DNA from 3 places in the Pelorhabdus rhamnosifermentans genome. Region 1 is predicted to be linked to each of the others. Evidence: riboswitches for the same ligand, from Rfam matches in the RefSeq annotation. Region 1 holds a riboswitch; each other region holds the start of a gene.
What was found. Region 1 has a riboswitch for cyclic di-GMP ahead of Ga0466249_RS06345 (methyl-accepting chemotaxis protein). Riboswitches for the same ligand answer to the same signal wherever they lie in the genome.
Positions count from the first base shown of each region.

Region 2: another riboswitch for cyclic di-GMP. It lies ahead of Ga0466249_RS24095 (FIST N-terminal domain-containing protein); the one in region 1 lies ahead of Ga0466249_RS06345 (methyl-accepting chemotaxis protein).
Region 3: another riboswitch for cyclic di-GMP. It lies ahead of Ga0466249_RS16655 (sensor domain-containing diguanylate cyclase); the one in region 1 lies ahead of Ga0466249_RS06345 (methyl-accepting chemotaxis protein).

Region 1 is NZ_JAHGVE010000004.1:50,855-55,488, forward strand. Features, by position in the region: gene Ga0466249_RS06330 (PTS sugar transporter subunit IIB) at 1-191, shown strand, start outside; gene Ga0466249_RS06335 (PTS galactitol transporter subunit IIC) at 206-1,570, shown strand; gene dgoD (galactonate dehydratase) at 1,653-2,798, shown strand; cyclic di-GMP riboswitch class I at 3,124-3,213, shown strand; gene Ga0466249_RS06345 (methyl-accepting chemotaxis protein) at 3,321-4,634, shown strand, end outside.
Region 2 is NZ_JAHGVE010000039.1:8,959-13,592, forward strand. Features, by position in the region: gene Ga0466249_RS24095 (FIST N-terminal domain-containing protein) at 1-989, opposite strand, end outside; cyclic di-GMP riboswitch class I at 1,089-1,177, opposite strand; gene aspD (aspartate 4-decarboxylase) at 1,444-3,084, shown strand; gene Ga0466249_RS24105 (FAD-dependent oxidoreductase) at 3,304-4,634, opposite strand, start outside.
Region 3 is NZ_JAHGVE010000015.1:27,353-31,986, forward strand. Features, by position in the region: gene Ga0466249_RS16650 (methyl-accepting chemotaxis protein) at 1-1,081, opposite strand, end outside; cyclic di-GMP riboswitch class I at 1,144-1,229, opposite strand; cyclic di-GMP riboswitch class I at 1,667-1,751, shown strand; gene Ga0466249_RS16655 (sensor domain-containing diguanylate cyclase) at 1,864-3,360, shown strand; gene Ga0466249_RS16660 (TetR/AcrR family transcriptional regulator) at 3,638-4,279, shown strand; gene Ga0466249_RS16665 (FAD-dependent oxidoreductase) at 4,450-4,634, shown strand, end outside.

The sequences.
Region 1 (4,634 bases):
GGTTATCTGTCTCAGTATCGCAATGTAAATTATTAGAGGTTGAATCTAAAGCAGAAGATTATGATTTGCTTGTTACTACAGGAAAATTTGCTGGCGGTAATGTTAACATTCCAGTCATTGGAGCCATTGCTTTGCTTACGGGCATTGGTGAAGAAGAAACTATAGAAAAAATTATCAATGCGATTAAATAGAGGGGCTGTGAAAAATGGATATTGTATATGCTGTTTTTAATACACTGCTAAAAGCAGGGCCGATTGTTCTTCTACCAATAATTATAACGATTATCGGGCTTATTTTTCGGGTGAAATTAATAAAAGCTTTTAGATCAGGATTAACGATTGCTATCGGTTTTGCCGGAATCAAATTGGTCATCAATTTATTGTCTGATAATTTGGGACCGGCGGCAAAAGCTATGGTTGAGAATTTTGGCATTCATTTAGATATTCTAGATGTTGGCTGGGGCGCTATAGCGGCAGTTACATGGTCTTCACCCATTATCCCATTATTGATTTTTGGAATTTTGATTACAAATATTATTTTGCTTTTTTTCAAACTGACTGATACCTTAGATGTTGATATATGGAATTACCATCATATGGCTATTGTGGGTATTATGGTTTATTTTGTAACGGATAATGTTTTTCTTGGCTTAGGGGCAGCGTTAGTAATGGCTGTCATATCCTTTAAACTAGCAGATTGGACAGCGCCGGTGGTAGAGAAATATTTTGAGATACCAGGGGTATCTTTACCAACCATGTCGGCATTATCCTCGATTATTATAGCGGTACCATTAAATAAATTGATCGATCATATCCCCGGAATAAATAAAATAGATTTTTCAGCAAAAGATGCGCAAAAATATTTAGGATTCTTTGGTGAACCCATTTTTATGGGCCTGATTTTAGGTTGTGGTATTGGTGCTTTGGCAAAATATCCATTAACAGGTATATTTTCTCTGGGAGTAAATATGGCAGCTGTTATGGTTTTAATTCCTAAGATGACTGCGTTATTTATGGAAGGTCTGATGCCGATATCTGCAGCTGCTCAAAAATTAACGAAAGAAAAATTTAAGGGAAGAAAGTTTTTAATTGGATTGGATGCGGCGATTGTTGTCGGTAATCCAACTGTTATTACTGCAGCGCTTATTGTTATTCCTTTGACAATTCTTATGGCAGCCGTTATTCCGGGCAACAGAGTATTACCATTTGCTGACTTAGCCGTTATTCCGTTTAGAGTTGCTTTGGTCGTGGCTTTGTGTAATGGAAATCTATTTAGGAGTATATTAATCGGTTTGGTTTGTACGAGTGCCATATTATTGGCAGGAACAGCTACGTCGCCAGTCCTTACTAGTTTAGCTACATCGGTTGGTATTGATTTGGCAGCCAGTGGTGGAATATCATCTTTTGCAGCCACCAGTTTGACGGTTAGTTATTTAGTTTACACTGCTTTTATCAGTAATTTGTGGATTAGTCTTCCAGTGTTAATTGTCGCTATTATTGCCATATGGCTATATATTGAAAAATTCAAGGCCAAACCAACGGGTAATGCTACCATTGCACAGGAAGAATAAGTATGGATAATGATGGAATGCGTTATCATGTTTTCCTGTCATTGTTGATAAATTCTTTGTTAATGAAATGGAGAGATTTGCTATGAAAATTAAAGAAATTAAGATTTATCGCGTCAAACCGAGATGGATTTTTATAAAAATTTCGACGGATGAAGGAGTAGAAGGTTGGGGTGAAATGATATCTGGCACCAAGACAGAAACAGTTGTGGCTGGTGCTGAAGAAATGGGACAATATCTTATTGGAAAAAATCCTTTTGCTATTGAAAGCTTATGGCAGGAATTGTATAAGACGTTTTTTAGAGGTGGGCCGATCAATACTACTGTTGTATCTGGTATTGAGATGGCACTTTGGGATATCAAAGGCAAGTTCTGCAATATGCCTATCTATGAGTTGCTAGGTGGACGAGCGAGAGACAGAATAAAAGTATACTCATGGATCGGTGGCGACCGCCCAGACGATGTTGTAAAAGAAGCATTGGATAGAAAAAATAGAGGCTTTGATGCTGTAAAAATGAACGCAACTGAGGAACTGCATTATATTGATTCTTATGCAAAAATCCAAGCTGTGGTAGATCGTGTAGCATCTATTCGGGATGCACTTGGTGAGGACTTTGGTATAGGCGTAGATTTTCATGGAAGAGTCCATAAGCCAATGGCAAAGGTATTAGCAAAAGCCTTAGATTCGTATAAGCTGATGTTTCTAGAAGAAGTTGTTTTACCAGAGAATGAAGAGGCTTTTGAGGAAGTTGCTAAACATACTTCTACGCCCTTGGCTACAGGTGAAAGGCTTTGTACTCGTTGGCAATATAAAAATATATTTAAGCAAGGGGTTATCGATATTATTCAACCTGATGTAGCTTTGGCTGGTGGTATTTTAGAGACGCGAAAAATCATTGCAACAGCAGAAAGCTTTGATATGGCAGCAGCTCCCCATGCTCCATATGGTCCGATTGCTTTAGCTGCTACGTTACAGATTGATGCATGTTCACCAAATGTTTTTATTCAGGAACAAAGCTTAGGAATACATTATAATAAAGGGTTTGATTTATTGGATTTTGTAAAAAATAAAGAGATATTTCAATATCAAAATGGCTTTGTTAATTTACCAGATAAACCAGGATTAGGACTCGAAATTGATGAAGAGTTGGTAAAAAAGGTTTCGGAGGAAGGACTTGTTTGGAAAAATCCTAAATGGAAGAATTATGATGGAACACAAGCCGAATGGTAATATACATGAAATCAAGTATATTTAATGTGAGAAGGGATGCTCATGCATTTATGTGTGAGTATTCCTTCTTTTTGCTATGCATGTGGTTCCAAAAATTTTGCTTAAAATTTAGTCGAGATGACCGTATCACTGATTATGGAAAAAACGGAAGTAATTGATAAGGATAGTCTATATTCGCGCTTCACGACCGTTTTGTTAAATTAGACTGCCTAATTGTTAAGACTTGCTAATGTTTATTGACTGGGTATGTAGATTTACGCTACTCTCTAAGAGAAGTGTTTTGATAATCTTTGGCGGATATCACTTGTTGTTTCTGGTAAGTGAAAAAAATATTTAGCAAACTTACTGAAAAGTAAGGGCGCAAAGCTATGGGTCTAAGGATTAATTATCAATCTATGATTGCCAGGCTGCCCTTGTACAAGGTATTAAACTCGGGCTTTTGTTCGGGTTTTTATTGTTTCATTTCCAGCTAATAAATCTAACATCACACTTCTTAGAACTTCTAAAGGGGGCAATAAATCAATGAAAAAAAATATTATTATATTACTTATGCTCGTGAGTAGTATTCCCTTACTTATCTCCACTTTTATTTCCCATTCACTAGTTTCTAAACCGCTAGAGGCAGATTATCTGGCGATAAATTCCGGAAAAGTTGACGTTTTTAGAACGGAGGTACAATCGTATGTCAATAAACGCATGGAGATTGTCAAAGCGATTTCCCACACTACTGCCGTCAAGAATTTCGATCTTCCGGCTTCTAAGCAACTAATCGCTGACGTTCAAACAATATATACCGATATTGGTATGGCTCTTTCTAACGATAAAGGCAACCAAGTTGTAAGAGGCGATGACATTAAATTGGGCAAAGTATCTCAACGGGAATTTTATAAAGAAGCCATGAGCGGTACAGACGAGGTTGCTTCTAAATCGATGATAAGCATGACAACAGGAAAGCCTATCGTAATACTGGCTTCTCCTGTACGATCGGATAACGGAAAAGTTGTTGGGGTGTTACAAGCGACGATTAACCTGGAGGCTTTTAAAGAGGTTGTTAAAAAATGGTCAGTAAACGGGGTTACAGCATACATACTGGATCAAGATGGCAAAGTCATCGTTTACCCTGATGGCGATGGTTCAACAGAAGTCAAAGATATGAGCAGCATTCCCTTTGTCCAAAAGGCGATTAGCGGAAAAAGCGGATCAGAAGAGATCGCTGGGGAAAACGGTGTTCGCAAATTAGTAAGTTATGTTTATGATCCTCAAACGCGTTGGATTATCTGTATGGAAAAAAACTATGAGGAGTATAATGCCGTCAGTAATAGGATGCTGTTGACCAATTTAATGGTTTTAGCTGTTACGATGTTAATGGTCATTTTAATCAGTATTGTCGTTGCCAATCGGATGACCAAGCCTATTACTCAATTGGTAACTGCGACAGAAAGCCTAAAAAGCGGTAATTTAAATATAAATATAAATAACCAAGGGAAAGATGAAATCGGCAAGCTAGCGCAAAATTTTGACGCAATGGTTGGCGGACTTCAAGAACTGCTTAGGAACGTCATCGTTTCCACTGAAGTAGTTTCGGCAGCTTCCGAAGAACTGACAGCGAGCGCACAGCAATCGGCGGCTACAGCCGAACAAGTGACAAGTGCAATTGAGGCGATTACAGCAGGCGCTGAAAAACAAGTGAGTTTTGCCAATGCTGCCACAGATCTCGTGACTCAGATTGTTTCCGATATTCAACAAATTGTTTCAGATTCTACAACCGTTGCTTCAGTATCGGAAGGGACTGCCAAGTTGGCGACAAATGGCGGAGAATCGATAAACAATGCTGTT
Region 2 (4,634 bases), on a different contig from region 1:
TCCACACCAGCGCTCACCATACTATCCGGCTCAGGCTCCATTCGGATAAAGACAGTTCCTACCGACACTGGCTGCGCTACGCGAATCCCGCCACGGTGCGTAAAATAGTTGGCAATATTCACACTGTACTGTCCCAGCGAATCTGCTATACCAATCGTAGCACCCGTTGTATAGGCCAAATGATTTTCTTCTAATTTATTCCTCGGCAAACCAACTAATTTGCTGTAAACATCAGCCGCCGCAATCCCATCTAACGTTAAAATTTCATATCCATCAACGGCAGTCACCGTTGCCCGCATATCAGTCGGACGGAAGCCATGCGCTAACGATATTCCGAATTGAAGCTCCGTTTCAAAAACGACCACAAGCAGGCTGTCGGGATAAGCTTGCTGTGCATGTAGAATATAATTTTGTTCCATCCGCCAATCGTCAGCCGGTGATCCACCGATAATGGGGAATTCCCCCAAGGACCGTTCCTTAAGCGCTTCCACAATTTCAAAGCTATAATCGTCGCTTTGTCGCGTATTGCCCGGCGAAAAAAGCATGATAAAGGCATCCCTGCCTTGCCGTCTCATTGCCCGCTTATACTCAGAAGCATTATAGAAAAAAGGTTTTACTGCCGAAGAGTTGACCGCTTCATTCAAAGCTCGCCGCCAATCTTTTGATTCATCTGTACCTATTCCACAATGTACCCGTAAAAATGGAGAAGCTAAAGCTATAACCAAAACAGTCTCCTTATGTATCCCATTGCAAATTTCACCAGCTGTTGTAGCCCCAAAAACAGGTGCTTCTCCCACTACGCTATGAATGCCTTGCAGCACCTCATCTAGATCGTAAACTACAGAAGCAAATACCAACACCGCTGAAACAGCATGTACATAGATGGACAATACTGCCTGCTTAGCTGCTTTCATGCCAACAGAAAAGGACGAATTACCTTTAGCCATTCCATATCCAACTTCAATTATTTGCTGATCTTCTTTTTTCACACAATCCTCCTATAACTTCGCTATCATAGCTAATTACAAATGCTTTTATTGAGACAAATAAAAAAGGGCTACCCATGCTATAACGAAATAAAACTAAATCGTTGCAACCTGGCAGTCCTAGATTGATTAAAAACTTTAGACCCATAGTTTTGCGTCCTAACCTTTCGGAAAGTTTGCCCCATATATCATTCATTCAATATTCGAAATTACACTACCCCCTGTCATCTTCAGCAGAGAATCGTGGCATCACTGTTCAATATACATTTATCGACATTTCGTATCAAAATATTACAAGCATTTATATTATATAATGATTTTCTTAACAATTTCAATTGTCTAAAAGTCCCAATTAGAAAAAAGGCAAAGGGACAGTTCTTAGTGGCGTATCGTTACACTGGTTATTTGTAATCATATCAATATGAGTTAATAGTACAAATCAAGATACAAAGAAAGGATGAGAAACATTTATACGGACCAATTTATTGAAAAACAGCACAAAAAAATTTTCTACGAAAATATAAGCCCTTTTGAATTTAAAAACAAGCTAATCAGTCTGGCGAAAGGACATAAGCGGGGAACACGAACATTACTGGATGCAGGCAGAGGAAATCCAAATTGGATTGCAGCAACACCACGTGAAGCCTTTTTCGCCCTGGGACAATTTGCTGTGCAGGAAAGCCGTAGAGTATGGGATGAGGGAGCTCTGGGCGGACAACCTAATCGAAAAGGGGTTGTACAACGTTTTAAAGCTTACGCTGAACATAATAAACATACGCCTGGCATGAAACTACTCAATGACATTATTGAATATGGCATAGTGATTTGCGGATTTGACCCAGAAGAATGGATCTATGAATTAATAGACGGAATTATCGGTGACAATTACCCAATGCCAGATCGAATGCTGGTGCATATAGAGAGGATTGTTCATGACTTCATGATTCAAGAAATGTGCGGCAACGGTACATATTGCGGAAAATTTAATTTATTCGCTGTTGAAGGAGCTACCGCTGCAATGTGTTATATCTTTGATTCATTACTCGAAAATTACTTACTCTCCCAGGGAGATACGATCGCAATTATGGTGCCGATATTTGTACCCTATCTCGAAATACCTCATTTATATCGTTATCAATTTAACGTTGTCGAAATTCATGCCGCAGAAATGGATCGGAACGGAAATCACACTTGGCAATACCCATATTCAGAAATAGAAAAGCTGGCCAATCCATCGATTAAAGCACTATTCTTAGTAAATCCGAGTAACCCGCCCTCAGTAGCAATTCAACCTGAATCGATTCAACAGTTAATACAAATTGTGAAGCAAAAAAATCCGGATTTAATGATTATTTCTGATGATGTCTACGGAACTTTCGTTGACAAATATCGCTCTCTAATGGCGGACTTACCGTATAATACTATTGGAGTATATTCCTTCTCCAAATACTTTGGTGTAACCGGTTGGCGGTTAGGCGTGATTGCGATTCATGAGGAAAATATATTTGATAAATTATTAAAACAATTGTCCAATACTAGTAAAGACATTTTGCAAAAACGGTACGCATCAATTTCACCGCACCCTGAAACAATATCTTTCATAGACCGGATGGTGGCAGACAGTCGCCAGGTAGCATTAAATCATACGGCAGGACTATCCACTCCTCAGCAGATACAAATGGCACTATTTTCAGCCTTTGCCTTGTTGGATAAGGAAAATACGTATAAACAGTTAACAAAAAGTATTTGCCAGCGACGTATGAAACTTCTCTATGACGGTTTACGTTTGCCTCTTCCTAACCTTTCCTATAATGCGAATTACTACACAGAGTTTGATCTAGAAAAATGGGCCAACCTCTACTACGGCAACGCGTTTACGGATTTTTTAAAGAAAAACTGTGATCCTATCGATATTCTCTTTCGATTAGCCAAAAATTCAGATATCGTACTATTAGGTGGGCGTGGTTTTCATGGTCCGAATTGGTCTATACGAGTATCGCTGGCTAACCTTGATGACGAGGCATATGCTCACATCGGCAATGAGCTGTGCCAAATATTAGAACAATACGTGGCAGACTGGAGAGAATCAATCAGGTGACTCTATAAAAACATCCATCATGCGTGTAAAAAGTTCGAAGCTGATAAAAAAACAGCTGTATCAATTAAACCACAACTGAGACAATCACTTCCGCTGACCTTAAATGCTAAAAATCGTTTATTTTCAATGATCATCAAACAACAAAGAACTAGCTAATGTATGAATCACAGTTAGCTAGTTCTTTTACTTTAAATAACACTATTCTTTTAACTAGTTCTTTTATTTATCATTCTCTCTGCCATGTGTATAATGAGGCAGTAGCATGGGCGAAATTCGATCTGTTTTCACGCCGTGATTTTTCAATGATTGATGATATTTTTTTACGTGATCTAAGCTGAGTGCCTTACCTTCAACAGTTTTGCTGTGAGCTCCTGCATGGGACCCGGCGCGACGGCCAAATACCAGGATATCCAGTAATGAATTACCCATCAACCGATTATTGCCATGAACACCACCGGCACATTCGCCAGCGACATAAAGGTTTTCAACCTTCGTTTGACCGTGTTCATTAATCAGTAGGCCGCCGTTTTGATAATGCAGCGTGGGATAGACAAGAATCGGTTCTTTTCTCATATCAATATCAAACTTTTTATACATGCGAAACATGCCCGGAATTCTTTTCTCAATCGTACCCTCGCCATGAATCAGTTCGATAAGTGGTGTATCCAGCCATACGGCCTTAACGCCAGTAGGTGTCTCAATGCCTTTATTCTTGTCCGCACACTCTCTAATAATAGCTGCTGCTTCCACGTCGCGTGTTTCAAGATGGAACACGAATTGATTACCGTCAATATTGACAGGTGTAGCACCTAAGCTGCGGACTTTTTCTGTAACAAGGGCACCGAAATTTTGTGGTGGAAAGGCAACTCCAGTGGGATGATACTGAATGGTATCGGCAAAAGCAAGTTCAGCTCCAGCGCGATAGCCCATGACAAGTCCGTCTGCTGTTGCTCCATAGTGATTAGACGTTGGGAACCCCTGGTAATGCAGTCTGCCTGCACCGCCTGTTGCCAAAATAACGGTTTTAGCCCGAGCAATAGCGTACTCCTCAGTTTCCAAGTTGTACAAAACAGCACCAGCTGCTTTGCCATCCTTGTCAAGCAATAGTTCTACAGCAGCAGAAAATTCAACGATTTCAATACCTTGATTGTGAACCTCATCACGAATAACCCGCATAATTTCTGCACCTGAATAGTCAGCAGCGGCATGCATTCTTTTACGGGATGTCCCGCCGCCATGGGTCGTCACCATAGTACCGTCTGCCTCTTTGTCAAACATAGCGCCAAGTTCATTGAGCCATTTAATGGTGCCTGGCGCATCTTTAACAAGAGCACTGACAAGTTCTTTTTTATTAGTGAAATGGCCGCCACCCATGACATCAAGATAATGTTTAGCAGGTGAATCGCCTGGTTTATCAGCAGCCTGAATACCGCCTTCAGCCATCATGGTGTTCGCGTCACCCATCCGTAATTTTGTACTAATTAAGACCTTGGCACCCTGTTTATGTGCTTCAAGTGCTGCCGAAGCCCCGGCTCCACCGCCGCCAATAA
Region 3 (4,634 bases), on a different contig from region 1:
TGACTGCTTTATCTACGGACTTATTTCCTTCATTAGCCGTATCAGATGCTTGGGCAGATTGTCCAGCTACTTCATTAGCATTGGCAGCGATTTGTTGGATGCTGGCCGACATCTGTTCCACTACCGCAGATGTGTCATTAGCTGCACTTAGTTGTTGATCTGCATTTGTTGCTACTTCAGTAATAGATTCAGCAACCTGGTTAGCAGCTTGTGCTGACTGATCGGCACTAGCGGTCAGTTCCTCTGAAGAAGCCGCCACCTGTTCTGCTGATTCATTGACATTTTTCATAAGTATACGGAGACTGCCTCTCACATCTACCAGAGCATCAGCTAATTGGCCGATTTCATCTTTTCTGATAAATCTTCGCGGCTTATCGCGAAAATCTCCTGCTGCAAATTCTTTGCAAATCAGCACCATGGCATGGAGAGGTTTTGTAATTATTCTAGTAATATAAAACCCACTTAGAATTAATACTACAAAAGATACAAAAATAATTGCTAAGTTAATCTGATTTGCTTTTTCGAAGGATACTTTGTTATTAGCATTTATTTTCTTTGATGCTTCAATAGAATACTTAGAAAGATCATCGCACCTGTTCAGAGCATCTGTTGCTAACGGGTCTACGGCAGAAACATATAATGCATAGGCTTCAGCATTTTTGTTTTGCAAAGCTAATTCCATAACAGCGTTTCTACCCTCTCGAAATTTTTGCATGGTTGTTTTGATTCCGGCTAATTTTTCCTTGGTTTTGTCATCTAAATGTGTCTGTTCAAGTTTTGCCAGATTGTTATTAAAGGAATTTACCCGCTCATCGATAGTTTGCTTTAATTCTTGATTTTTTTTGTCGTCTTTTGTGAGCATCAGTTCCATTACGGCTGAATTGACTTTATTAATATGCGCACTGTTTTCATTTATAAGTGCGACGGGTACTAAGTAGTCTTCGTACATAGTAGTCATTTCGGTGTTTGATTGTTGGAGGTAATGGTACCCCGTATAACCTACAATACTCATAGATAAAAATGCGATAAGAATAAGGATACTTAGTTTTTGAGCTACTTTCATATTATCAAAAAAATTCATGCTATTCCTCCTAGTGGATAATTATAAAAAAATTGCCAGATTGCTTAAAATGACACATGTCAAATAGCAACCTGGCAATCATAAATCCTAGATTTTTAGACCCATAGCTTTGCGTCCTTATCTTTCGATAAGTTTGCTGCAATATAGTATTAATTTCTAAAATAGAAATTCTAAAGGAAAATCATCTATATGGTAATTTTTTTCGACGCTGTTCTACAATAGTCCTCTTCTTCGCAAAACATGAGTCATTTATCCTGTACTGGAGGCAGCTTTTGCGCGTCTGGACTTGTGGTAACACAGAACATTTTTGAATAAAATGGAGAATTTTGAGAAGCCTTTCTTGTTTTGACGTATAAAGCCCATTCTGGTTTATTGCTGGAATAGGCCTTATTACCTGTTTTTTGAAATATATTGCATTTAATATTTTGATCAGCTATAATAAATGCGAGTTAGGGATAATATATTTTTTATTGCGTTGCTGGGGCTGCGCTTTTTCATTTAATGTGATAAGATATTGCAACAAACGCCCTTCGGCTATTTGGCGGGAGGCGGCAGCGGGATTATTATGTGGATACTATTGACAATAAATATAGTTAGCAAACCTTTTGAAAAGGAGGGACGCAAAGCCTTGATCTAAAGATTTAAAATCTATGATTGCCAGGTTGCATGAAAAGTGCAATTTGACAATTTTTTTATTTTATAAGATTAATGAAAATTAAACGCCAGTGTGACGGAAAAATGTTTTTTTAGCCGAAATGATTTTCGAAAGTTGGATTGATTGAATGAGTTTTTTATATAAATTTACATTGTTGCTCGGTAGTTTGGTTATCATGAGTAGTTTCATTCAATTTTTTATTTTTGATAGATTTTTTCTTGCTAATACTGATGATTTGTTATTGACTATTAATGAAAAAGCCGCGAATAATTTTGCTGAACAGATCTTAGCGTATTTTAAAAATATTGAGGCTTCATTAAAAACTATTGCATCTGATCCTAATATCAATCAAGCTATTCTTGATAAAATCAATCAAATTGTTCCAGAAGTAAATGTGATTTCGATACTTGATAAAAATGGAGATGTTATGCTTGTCAGTGGAGTTAAGGACGTTTCAGGTTTGAATTTGTCACAACGTGATTACTTTCAGCGAGCTATTAGAGGGGAAACTTATATTAGTGGTGTATACACGAGTAATCATGGGCGGAAGGTTGTCTCTATTGCGACTCCTATTATTGAAAATGGTAATATTGTTGGTGTAGTTGTTGGGACAGTTTGGCTGCATGAAAATAGTTTGTCATCGATGTTTGACAATAAATCATTTGGTCGTGGGGGATTCATCTCAATTACTGACAGCCAAGGAATTATCGTTTATCATCCGGACAAGGAAAGTATCGGAAAAGGAACTAGTATAGCTGATCACTTGCAAGGAGGTAAAGGCTCGGCTATTATAAAATATACTGGATTAGAACACTATATTGGATATAGTAAGGTTCCCGAATTAAATTGGATTGTTAGCGTGAATACTCCTACTGCTGAGGTAACACGAATCCGAAGGTTGATGATTTACGAAATTCTAGCTATATCGATATTTACTATATTTGTAGTTATTGCTATTGGCACATATACAGTACGGCGATACACGAAGCCACTAGATACATTAGTCGAGGCGTTTAGTTCTGTGAAAAAAGGAAAGTATAAACAAATTATTTCTTATGACTATGCGCCTGAATTTGATGATATGATTCAAGTATATAACAACACCATTAGAAGACTTGAAGAAGTTCATACTACATTAAAGTGGGCTGCAGACATTGATGGATTGACTGGGACTTATAACCGTAGGTCTTTTGACAAAATATTGGAATTGCTTAATGGCGAAGTGCTAGCTCATTCTTTGGATAATCTAGGAATAATGATACTAGACCTTGATAACTACAAACAGCTAAATGATACATATGGTCATTTAGCAGGGGATGATATTTTAAGAGAATTTACCGCGATAACGCAATCAATTGTAGGGATTCGATTTGTATTTCGCTTTGGTGGAGATGAATTCGCAATTATTTTGCGGAATGTCGCCCGGGAAAAAATCATATCTTTGGCAGAAAAAATACGCTTGCAGAGTGAAAAAACATTAAAGGGTTGTACAGTAAGTATAGGCATTGCAACTTATCCTGAAAATGCTGATTCTGTAGATGCATTATTGGATTTCGCCGATAAGGCGCTTTATATTAGCAAAGAAACAAAAAATAGAGTAACAGCATATGTGATCAGCAATTAGCCGAAGAGATTGAGATTTGTGATAGGTTAATGGCCGGCAAGGCAAGCGTATTAGTTTAGTGTAGCCGATCCACTTTTCTAATTTGAGGATAAGTATCTTTAGCTTTACAGAGTTTAGTAGATATAGTTGCGGCATTAAACATAACGTTGTAGGCTTAGGCACATTGCCTAGGCCTACTGTCAGATGTCTCTTATCGGTATCGTTACCTTGACAAACAAGCAAAAATGGATAATAATGAATATATTCATTCACTCGGAAGGCGATTGGAGGCAAACATATGGCGTTATCAAAAAATAGATTTTCAGAGGGCGAGAATGGTTGTCCTCGTAAAATACGTATATCAAAAGAACCAGATCAACGCCGTCGAGAGATTGTTGAAACCGCATTAAAGCTGTTTTCTGAAAAGGGCTATGAAGATACAACCATTCAAGATATTGCTGAAAAAATGAACGTATCCCCCGGTTTATGTTACCGATATTTTAAATCTAAAACAGAAATCTTTGCGGCATCTTCTGAGTATTATGCAAAACAAGCAGTGAAGCAAATGAAAATTCCAATATCACAGGATATACCTGCAATTGAAAAATTCAATCTTGTAATAAATCGCATGCTTGACTTTTCAATAAACCATTATGAATTTGAGTCCAGATATAATGAGGGTTCAGAGATCAGAGCGATTCTTTTAGATTATGTAGCAAATCAATGGATGTCTGTTATGATTCCAATAATAGAACAGGGAATTAAAGAAAATATTTTTTATTGCAGTAATGTACCCAGAACCGCTAAATTTCTAATTACCGGGCTGGTCCACACATTCCATGAAGATATGCCGGTAGATAATGTTCAAGAATATATGTATTCTTTTCTTAATTTTACACAAGATATGGCAGCACGTGTTTTGGGGATGAAAGCAGATTAGTAAAATTACTTTGATATACGAAAGAAAATGTACATGAAAAGTCTTCTGATTTGCATGTGCATTTTTTATTAGAAATTAAGTGAATGAATTCATTCATTGACATTTAAAATAAAACAATATATCATAATGAGTGAATAAATTCATTCATTATGATAAAGGGAGGAAAACGCATGATTTTTAATCAGGAGGAGATATCATTGACAAAATTTAAGGTCAGCAAAACTATTACGACCGATGTTCTGGTCATCGGCGGGGGCGGCGCAGGTGTTTGGGCCGCTGTAGAAGCCAGAAGAGCAGGCGCTGAAGTCGTTATTGTCTCGAAAGGCAAGGTTGGTAACAGCGGAAACACCATCAT